DNA from 3 places in the Streptomyces sp. NPDC002088 genome. Region 3 is predicted to be linked to each of the others. Evidence: riboswitches for the same ligand, from Rfam matches in the RefSeq annotation. Region 3 holds a riboswitch; each other region holds the start of a gene.

Region 1 (3,269 bases), on a different contig from region 3:
GCTGCACGGTCGCGAGACCGGCACCATCAAGCGCCTGCCGCACGGTGAGTTCATCGAGATCCACGAGCCGCTCAGCCAGGAGCAGCTGCACACCATCACGGCGCACGAGCAGTACCAGCCGCTCGAGATCGGCCCGACGGTCGACGAGAACGGTGTCGAGCGCAAGGTGAAGGGTTCCGAGAAGTTGCGCGCCAAGGTCAGCAAGGCGTACTTCAACGAGGACAGCCAGATCCCGAAGCCGACCGTCGACGAGTACAAGGAGATCACGAGCGGCCACGGCCACCACTGATCGCTGCGCTCGCCACGCGCACAGAAGGGCCCCGTCCGGTCTTCGGACGGGGCCCTTCGCCGTGCCCGGCGGATGGATAGGCTGTAACCAGCTTGTACGTGTCTACGAACCAGGAGCGGCTGATGAGCGCTGTGACCCCCGCTGGAGGCGACACCGCGGCGGGCCGTTCCTGGCCCGCGGTACTGAACGGTCTGCTGGAGGGCCGCGACCAGAGCGCGGAGAACACCGCCTGGGCGATGGACCGGATCATGCGCGGCGAGGCGACCGACGCGCAGATCGCCGGGTTCGCGGTGGCGCTGCGGGCCAAGGGCGAGACCGTCGAGGAGATCACGGGCCTCGTCCGGGCCATGTACGAGCACGCGAACGTGATCCAGGTGCCGGGCGCCACCGTCGACATCGTCGGTACGGGCGGCGACGGCGCGAAGACGGTGAACATCTCCACGATGTCCTCGATCGTCATCGCCGGCACCGGTGCCAAGGTCGTCAAGCACGGCAACCGGGCCGCGTCGTCGGCGTCGGGTGCCTCGGACGTCCTGGAGAAGCTCGGGGTCAATCTCGAGCTGACGCCGAAGCGGGTGGCGGAGGTCGCCGAGGAGGCCGGGATCACCTTCTGCTTCGCGGTGAAGTTCCATCCGGCGCTGCGTCATGTGGCGGCGGCGCGCGGTCAGTTGGGCATCCGGACGGTGTTCAACTTCCTGGGTCCGCTGACCAACCCGGCGAAGGTGAAGTCCCAGGCGATCGGCGTCGCCGATCTGCGCATGGCGCCGATCATCGCGGGCGTCTTCGCCGAGCGCGGCAACTCCTCGCTGGTGTTCCGCGGCGACGACGGCCTCGACGAGCTCACCACGACGTCCACCTCCCGGGTATGGGTCGTCCGGGACGGCAAGGTGAGCGAGGAGGCCTTCGACCCGCGGGACGTCGGCATCGAGCTGGTGCCGGTGGAGGCGCTGCGGGGCGCCGACGCGTCGTTCAACGCGGACGTGGCGCGCCGGTTGCTCAACGGCGAGACCGGCCCGGTTCGGGACGCCGTCCTGCTGAACTCGGCGGCGGCGCTGGTGGCGCTGGAGCCGGGCTCCGGGACGCTGGCCGAGCAGATCCGCGCCGGCATGGCCAAGGCGGCGGAGGCGATCGACTCGGGCGCGGCCAAGCGGACGCTGGAGCGCTGGGTGGCCGTCAGCAACGCGTAGCGGATGTGAGTGCGGTCCCGTAATCCGGACACGAGTTGCGGGACCGCGATCACTTCACGTACTTTCCTCTTCAGGTCATGAGTGACAGTCATGAGGCCCCGGCCGACTGTCCGGCAACCCTCCGTCCGTGGCGGGGTGCCCCGGGTGAAGACCAGGCCGTAGGCAGTGAGGTCTACGGCAAGCGCGGACCCCTCGCAAACCAGGGGTCCTGGTCGTCGAGGGAGCCTTCCGTGAGCAAGCGAATGCGATAGGGCGTAGAGCCCCGCCTCCGCATACCCCTTTCACCTTTCTCCGTGCTTGAGCCGTACCTGCTCGCGCGGTGATTCCTCTTGCTTCTCACAGGAGTTCACCATGTCCGTCTCCACCGCTGCCGCCGACCAGTCGCTTTGTGCCCCGCTGCCCGTTCTGGGCCGGGATGTCACCGTCCCGCTCGTCACGGGCGGCGAAGTCACCTACGCCGCGCTCGACTACGCGGCCAGCGCCCCCGCCCTCCAGCGCGTCTGGGACGACGTGGCGGCGTACGCCCCGTACTACGGCAGCGTCCACCGCGGCGCCGGCTACCTCTCCCAGCTCTCCACGGACCTCTTCGAGAACGCCCGCAGGACCGTGGCGGAGTTCCTCGGCTGCCGTACCGGCGACCAGGTCGTCTTCACCCGGTCCACCACCGACTCCCTCAACCTCCTCGCGGCCGCGCTGCCCGCCGACTGCCAGGTCTTCGTCTTCGAGACCGAGCACCACGCCTCGCTGCTGCCCTGGAAGGACGCCCGGGTCACCTACCTCGACGCCCCGCGCACCCCGCGTCAGGCCGTCGAGACCCTGGAGCGCGCCCTCGCCGACCGCGACCCCTACGGCCCGGCCCTGGTCTGCGTCACCGGCGCCTCGAATGTCACCGGCGAGCTGTGGCCCGTACGGGAGCTGGCCGCGGCCGCCCACGCGCACGGCGCCCGTATCGTCCTGGACGCCGCCCAGCTCGCCCCGCACCACCCGGTGTCGCTCCAGGACCTCGACGTCGACTGGGTCGCCTTCTCCGGCCACAAGCTGTACGCCCCGTTCGGCTCCGGCGTCCTGGCCGGCCGCGCGGACTGGCTGCGTGAGGCCGAGCCGTACCTGGCGGGCGGCGGCGCCAGCCGCAAGGTCACCCGGCGCGAGGACGGGGGAGTGGACGTGGAGTGGCACGAGAGCGCCGCCCGCCACGAGGCCGGCTCGCCGAACGTCATCGGCGCCTACTCCATCGCCTCCGCCTGCAAGGCCCTCACCGAGGCCGGCTTCGACACGCTCGTCGCCCGCGAACAGCACCTGATCGACACCGTCCGCGCGGGCCTCGCCGAGGTCCCCGAGGTCAGGATCCTGTCCCTCTTCGGCGACGACGCCCCGCGCGTGGGCGTGATCTCCTTCGTGGTGGAGGGCTGGAACAGCTCCCACTTCGCCGCGGCCCTCTCCGCCGAGTACGGCATCGGCGTCCGCGACGGCCTCTTCTGCGCCCACCCCCTGGTCCGCACCCTCCTGGGCAGCGACCCCCAGAGCCAGGGCGAGTGCGGCACCCCCGAGGCCGCGCCGGGCGAGAAGTCCCTCAACGCGATCCGGGTCAGCTTCGGCGCGGGCACCCCCGACGAGCACGTGGAGCGCTTCGTGAACGCGGTGAAGGAACTGGTCACGGACGGCGCGAAGTGGCAGTACCGCACGGAGGACGGCCGCTGCGTCCCGGCGGTCTGACCGGAAAGCTCCTACGAGGCGGTGTTCACGAGTCGAGACCGATCGCGAACGCCGCCTCGAGGTCATGCTGCGAATACGTA
Region 2 (3,269 bases), on a different contig from region 3:
CGAGGGCCGCAATCCCTGGAATCGGGAGCGGGTTCCCCAACTGTACCGCGCTCAATCACACTGAATTACCCCCTCCGCTTCTCTCGCGGAGGGGGCACTGTATCCATGAGCGGCAATGCCGCGGGATGAACACTCGGTAACCGCGGTTACCGATGGTAATGATCAGCCTCCGGCGACCGCCGGAATGATGGAGACACCGGCGCCGTCCGGGGTCGCCGTCTCCAGACCCTGCTCGAAGCGGACATCGTCGTCGTTGACGTACACGTTGACGAACCGGCGCAGCTTGCCCTGGTCGTCGAGGACGCGGGCCGCGATGCCGGCGTGGTTCTTCTCCAGGTCGGAGAGGACCTCGGCGAGGGTCGCGCCCTCGGCGCTCACCTCGGCCCTACCGCCGGTGTAGGTGCGCAGGATGGTGGGGATGCGGACGTTGACGCTCATGATGCGAGGCCAGCCTCTCGGAAGGAGTCGAGGTTCGGGCGGATCGTCGCGGTCAGGCCGGTACCGGCCACCGCGTCGAGAGTCTTCAGACCGTCGCCGGTGTTCAGCACGACAGTGGTCTTGGCCGGGTCGAGCAGGCCGGCCTCGATGAGCTTCTTCGTCACGCCCACCGTCACCCCGCCCGCCGTCTCGGCGAAGATGCCCTCGGTCCGCGCCAGCAGCTTGATCGCGTCCACGATCTGCTCGTCCGTCACATCCTCCACGGCACCGCCCGTGCGGCGCGCGATGTCCAGGACGTACGGCCCGTCGGCCGGGTTGCCGATGGCGAGGGACTTGGCGATGGTGTCCGGCTTCTGGGGGCGTACGACGTCGTGGCCGGCCTTGTACGCCACGGACACCGGCGAGCAGCCCTCTGCCTGCGCACCGAAGATCTTGTACGGCTTGTCCTCGACCAGGCCGAGCTTGATCAGCTCCTGCAGACCCTTGTCGATCTTCGTGAGCTGGGAGCCGGAGGCGATGGGGACGACCAACTGGTCGGGCAGCTGCCAGCCGAGCTGCTCGCAGATCTCGTACGCGAGGGTCTTCGAGCCCTCCGCGTAGTACGGCCGCAGGTTGACGTTGACGAAGCCCCAGCCCTCGCCCGCCGGGTCGCCGATCAGCTCGGAGCAGAAGCGGTTCACGTCGTCGTAGTTGCCCTCGATGCCGACGAGCTCGCCGCCGTAGATGGCGGCCATGACGACCTTGCCCTGCTCCAGGTCCTGCGGGATGAACACGCAGGAGCGGAAGCCGGCCCGGGCGGCGGCGGCGCCGACGGCACCGGCCAGGTTGCCGGTGGAGGAGCAGGAGAGGGTGGTGAACTCGAAGGCGCGGGCGGCCTCGATGGCCTGGGCGACGACGCGGTCCTTGAAGGAGTGCGTCGGGTTGCCGGAGTCGTCCTTCACGAAGAGCTTGCCGGCGTCGACACCGAGCTCGCGCGCCAGGTTGTCGGCCTTGACGAGCTTGGTCCAACCGGGGTTGATGTTGGGCTTGGTCGCCACGTCCGCGGGGACGGGCAGCAGGGGTGCGTAGCGCCAGATGTTCGCGGGTCCCGCCTCGATCTGCTTGCGGAGCTCCTCGGCGTCATAGGCCGAGAAGTCGTACGCGATCTCGAGCGGGCCGAAACATTCCTCGCAGGCGAAGACCGGGCCGAGCGGCACGCGGTGGCCGCACTCGCGGCAGGAAAGTGCCGCGGCGGGGCCCAGATCGACGGAGTTCGTGGTGCTTGCAACAGTCTGCACAGCCATGGAGGCGAGGCCCTTTCTCCTCATCTTCCTCACGACGCACTTCGCCGTGAGACGGATTTGGCACCTTCCCGAGCCGGGAGCCTCGCGGTGAACGAGAGCCGACTGGAGGGTTGCCGGGGCTTCATCGGGCCGTATCCCTCTGCCCCTCTGGATGAGCGGTATGAAGTTGTGAACGGCGGGCCACCCCGGACATGCGATGGTCACCCGCGTTGTTCAAGACTGTAACCGACGGCCAGGACAGTTGAGAGAGTCGTCCGAACCGCGAGATGCCTGTGCCCATCAGCCGCTACCGCGGCGGGCCCCTTTCCCGCCGCGAGAACGTAGAAGGAGCCGCCACTGTGCTGGAAGAAGTCGAGCGCTGGCTGAGCACACGCTCCTGGTCCGTGACCGATCGCCCGCTCCACCAGATCCTCGCCGCGAAACGCGCCAGGGGCCAGTCGGTCTCCGTCGTCCTGCCCGCGCTCAACGAGGAGGAGACCGTCGGCGACATCGTCGCCGTGATCCGTCACGACCTCATGCAGCAGGTCCCGCTCGTCGACGAGATCGTCGTCGTCGACTCGGGATCCACCGACCGCACCTCCGAGGTGGCCGCCGCCGCGGGCGCCCGGGTCGTCCACCGCGACGACATCCTGCCCCGCATCCCGGCCGTACCGGGCAAGGGCGAGGTGCTCTGGCGATCCCTGCTGGTCACCCGCGGGGACATCGTCTGCTTCATCGACGCCGACCTGAAGGAGTTCTCCTCCGACTTCGTCTCCGGGATCGTGGGCCCGCTGCTCACCGACCCGGACGTCGATCTCGTCAAGGGCATGTACGACCGCCCGCTGGGCACTGAGCTGGATTCGCTCGCCTCCGGCAGGACCGCCGGCCAGGGCGGCCGGGTGACCGAGCTGATGGCCCGCCCGCTGCTGAACATGCACTGGCCTCGGCTGGCCGGTTTCGTGCAGCCGCTCGGCGGCGAGTACGCGGCCCGCCGCTCGCTGCTGGAACAGCTCCCCTTCCCGGTCGGGTACGGGGTGGAACTGGGCATGCTGGTCGACTCGCTGCACCTGGTGGGCCTCGACGCCCTCGCCCAGGTGGACGTGGGCGTGCGCAAGCACCGGCACCAGGACGGGCAGGCGCTGGGCCGCATGGCCGCCGCGATCTACCGCACCGCGCAGCTGCGGATGGCCCGCGGGCACCTGATCCGGCCCTCCCTCACCCAGTTCGAGCGGGGCGAGGACGGCTTCGAGCCGCGCACGTACTCCGTGGACACGGAGGAGCGGCCGCCGATGGCCGAAATCGCGGAGTACGCGTCACGGAAGGTGGCGTGACGGATGCACACGGTAACGGGATCCCGCTGTCGTATACAAATCTTTCCGGACTGTTGTGGGCCTTGCGTACGTTTGAGTGTTTCCGACCCGGGCTAGGTTGAGGCGTATGGCTTCCACGCACGGTGCTGAGGTGCTGGTCGCGTCCAACCGCGGCCCGGTTTCGTACGAGGTGCGCGAGGACGGCTCGCTGCACGCCCGCAGGGGCGGCGGCGGGCTGGTCTCGGGCCTGTCGGCCATC
Region 3 (3,269 bases):
GCAGCTTCTGTGCCTCGCCCACCAGCTGCTTGCGCTTCGCGGTGTCCGTGGTCGCGGCCTGCGCGGACAGCGCCGTGTCCAGTGAACTGGCAGACAGGTGGTAGAGGTTGGCCAGCTGGGTGGAGAAGGAGCTGCGCAGGATGTCGGGGTCGGAGCGGGTCACGTTGCCCCACACCACGTCGAAGTCACCCGACTGGAGCGTGGTGGAGAACTGGCTGACCTGGAGCTGCTTGAGCACCACGTCGACCCCGACGGCCTTCAGCTGCTGCTGGACCAGCTCCAGTGCGGGCTGGTTGGTGGCGGAGTTGGGGAACCAGGTGATGGTCAGGCTCAGCTTCTTGCCGTCCTTGGTGCGGATGCCGTCGCTGCCCGCCTTCCAACCGGCCGCGTCCAGCAGGGACTTCGCCCTGGCCGCGTCGAAGGCGAGGTCTGAGGCGAGGTTGGTGTAGTCGGGTGTGGTGTGCGCCAGGACGCTGGTCGCCGGCTGGGTGCCGGTCGGGAACACGGTGTCGGCGATCTGCTGCCGGTCGATGGCGGACAGGATCGCCTGGCGCACCTTCGTGTCCTTCAGGGCAGGCCGGGAGTTGTTGAGCCCCAGGCCGAACACCACGCCGGGGTTGGCCCGGCGCTGGAGAGTGACCTGGCCGCCCTTGAGCGCGGCCTCGTTGGCCTTGCCGACGCTGCTGATCGCGTCCACCTGTCCGGACTGGAGACTGCCGGCCCGGACACCGGCCTCGGGCACGACCTTGAACACCAGCTTGTCCAGGTAGGCCTCGCCCTTCTGGGACCACAGCGAGGAGCCCCAGCCGTAGCCGGTGCGCTTGACCAGGGTGATCGACTGGTTCTGCACATACTGCTTCAGCACGAACGGCCCGGATCCGATCACGCCGTCGCTGCACTTCTGCTGCGGGGTCTTCTTCACGCTCGCCGACGACTCGATGCCCAGCGTATGGGTCGAAGTCGCCTGGAGAAACTGGGCGTTGGGCACCTTGAAGGTCACCTTGACGGTGAGCGGGTCCACCACGGTGGTGCTCTTGACGCCGCTCAGATAGCCCTGGGCGAGGGTCCCCAGGGCGCCGAGCTTGGGCACCGCGTCGAAGTTGTCCTTGACCACCTGTGCGGTCAGCTCGGACCCGTCGCTGAAGGTGACACCCGACCGCAGATGGAAGGTGAACGTCGTCGCCTCGGAGTCGATGTCCCAGCTCTTGGCCAGCCACGGCACGATCTTGCCGGTCTCGGGGTCCTGGTCGGTCAGGGAGTCCACGGTCTGGCGCACCGAGTAGATGCTTTCGTTGCTGCCGGACTGTTGTGGGTCCACGCAGCCGGCGTCGGAACCCACCGCGAAGGTCAAGGTGCCGCCGGACTTCGCCTGGCCGCTTCCGCTGCCGGAGTCGTCACCGCCCGACCCGCAGGCGGTCAGCAGAACACTGGTGGTCAGCAGGGCGGCCAGGGGCGCCCATCGGGAGAGTCTGAAATCCGGGAGTGCTGTCACGGAGGGGTTTCTCCTACTCGTGTTCACCAGGCACGGGGTGCCGTGCGAGGCACGGCCGTGCATGGGCGTGCGGGCCCGGCCGGATCGGCACCGGCAGCGGGGGAGCGCTGTACAGACAGGGGTCAGGGGGGATGACACCGAGAGCGGTGGCAAGGGGAAAGGGAGGAAGGAGCCGTGGCTGGGTAGCGGACGTCAGCCGACGTCGGCCGAGCTCGTCAGGCCTGACAGAGGCAGCTGGTCGAGCGCTTCAGATCGATGTGGCGTCGGCGCGAGAGCCGGGAGAACGCCGTGGCGTCGGCGGAGGAGACAGCTGGGCCACCACAGTGCCGCATGCCGGTCCTCCCCATCTCCGGCCCCGGTCCCGGGGCCACGCGCTTGCGGGAATCGTCGTGATCCCGCCGGGCTTTCACCTGGAGCACCCCACCGCGTGGGAGGGTTGCCGGTCAGCGAGCCAGGGCTTGACGCTGACACTCAATGCCGGTCGCGATGCTACGGAGCGGTCTCGTCGTACGTCAATGCCGGAATCGGGCGCCCTGTTCGAGAAGGCGGGGCCGTCTCACGTGCCGGGACGCGTGGTGGACGCTCCTCGCGCCGTGTGCTTTGATCCGGCCATGGAGACCGCAGGTCAGGCACGCACCGTGCTGCTCGATCCCTTCTGGGTGGGCCGCCGCGCCGATCAGTTCGACCAGACCTGTCGCTGACCACTCGCTCCCTTCAGTCCTTTCTGCGCCCGTGCACCGCCGTGCCTTCGCGCGGATCCGGACCGGCATCGCCGGCCGCCTCCGCGGCGAACATGTCGTGCGGCCCTTCTCACGCCCGCCCCGGCCGCCCCGGGGCTCTCGCTGCGACGCGTCCGTCGCGCGCACCACCTGGCCGACCCATCGGAAAGAGACGCATGGCCGTCAACAGCACCGCCCCGGCAGGGGTGTTCGCCGCGCTGCGGGTCCGTGACTACCGGATCTACTGGAGCACGGGACTGGTGTCCAACGTCGGTAGCGCCATGCAGGGGGTCGCGCTGGACTGGTACGTCCTGACGCTCACCCACAGCGGGACCGCGCTCGGCTGGGTCGTGGGCCTTCAGTTCGCCCCAGTGCTGCTGTTCGGTCTGTGGGGCGGGGTCATAGCCGACCGGTACGACCGGCGGACCCTGCTGCTGTGGACCCAGACGCTGTACGCCGTGCAGGCCCTGCTTCTGACGGTGATGGTGCTCTGCGGCCATGCCCCGCTGTGGCTTCTGTACGTCCTGTCCTTCGCCCTGGGCTGCGTGTTCACGGTGGAGAACCCCGCTCGCCTGTCCTTCGTCACCGAACTGGTCGGCCGGGCACTGATCCCGAAGGCGGCGGGCCTGAACATCCTGTCCCTGAACGCCGCCCGCCTGATCGGCCCGGCGATCGCCGGTGTGCTGATCGGGGCGATCGGTACCGGGTGGGTGTTCGCTCTCAACGCCGTGTCCTTCACCGTCGTCCTCGCGGGTCTGCTGTCGATCCGCCCACGGGCGCCGGAGACACACGCCGTCTCCCGGCCCCCGTGGACGGGAGCGGGGGCGGAGGGGCTGCGCTATGTGGCCGCGCGGCCCGAACTCGTCGGCGTGTTCACGATCTTCGGCCTGGTCGCCACCTTCGCGGTCAACTTCCCGACCACGCTGACCCTGTTCGCCGGCCGGGTCTTCGACGTCGGCTCCCGGGGGCTCGGCATCATGAACACGGCCCTGGCCATCGGCACCGTCGCCGGCACTATCGCCGCCACGCGCGGTATCTCGCCCCGGGTGCGGACCGTC

What was found. Region 3 has a riboswitch for S-adenosylmethionine ahead of ABT114_RS28270 (putative leader peptide). Riboswitches for the same ligand answer to the same signal wherever they lie in the genome.
Region 1: linked by a shared signal. The riboswitch ahead of ABT114_RS15610 (aminotransferase class V-fold PLP-dependent enzyme) and the one ahead of ABT114_RS28270 (putative leader peptide) in region 3 are both predicted to bind S-adenosylmethionine.
Region 2: linked by a shared signal. The riboswitch ahead of thrC (threonine synthase) and the one ahead of ABT114_RS28270 (putative leader peptide) in region 3 are both predicted to bind S-adenosylmethionine.

What each region holds. Positions count from the first base shown of each region.
Region 1 is NZ_JBEOXO010000006.1:270,859-274,127, reverse strand. It holds gene qcrB (cytochrome bc1 complex cytochrome b subunit) at 1-289, shown strand, start outside; gene trpD (anthranilate phosphoribosyltransferase) at 412-1,476, shown strand; SAM riboswitch class IV at 1,550-1,666, shown strand; gene ABT114_RS15610 (aminotransferase class V-fold PLP-dependent enzyme) at 1,828-3,189, shown strand; gene ABT114_RS15605 (Lrp/AsnC family transcriptional regulator) at 3,215-3,269, opposite strand, start outside.
Region 2 is NZ_JBEOXO010000012.1:93,092-96,360, forward strand. It holds gene ABT114_RS25200 (MoaD/ThiS family protein) at 163-438, opposite strand; gene thrC (threonine synthase) at 435-1,721, opposite strand; SAM riboswitch class I at 1,739-1,879, opposite strand; gene ABT114_RS25210 (glucosyl-3-phosphoglycerate synthase) at 2,060-3,031, shown strand; gene ABT114_RS25215 (alpha,alpha-trehalose-phosphate synthase (UDP-forming)) at 3,138-3,269, shown strand, end outside.
Region 3 is NZ_JBEOXO010000014.1:188,607-191,875, forward strand. It holds gene ABT114_RS28265 (ABC transporter substrate-binding protein) at 1-1,492, opposite strand, end outside; gene ABT114_RS28270 (putative leader peptide) at 1,708-1,839, opposite strand; SAM riboswitch class IV at 1,859-1,971, opposite strand; gene ABT114_RS28275 (hypothetical protein) at 1,951-2,193, shown strand; gene ABT114_RS28280 (MFS transporter) at 2,388-3,269, shown strand, end outside.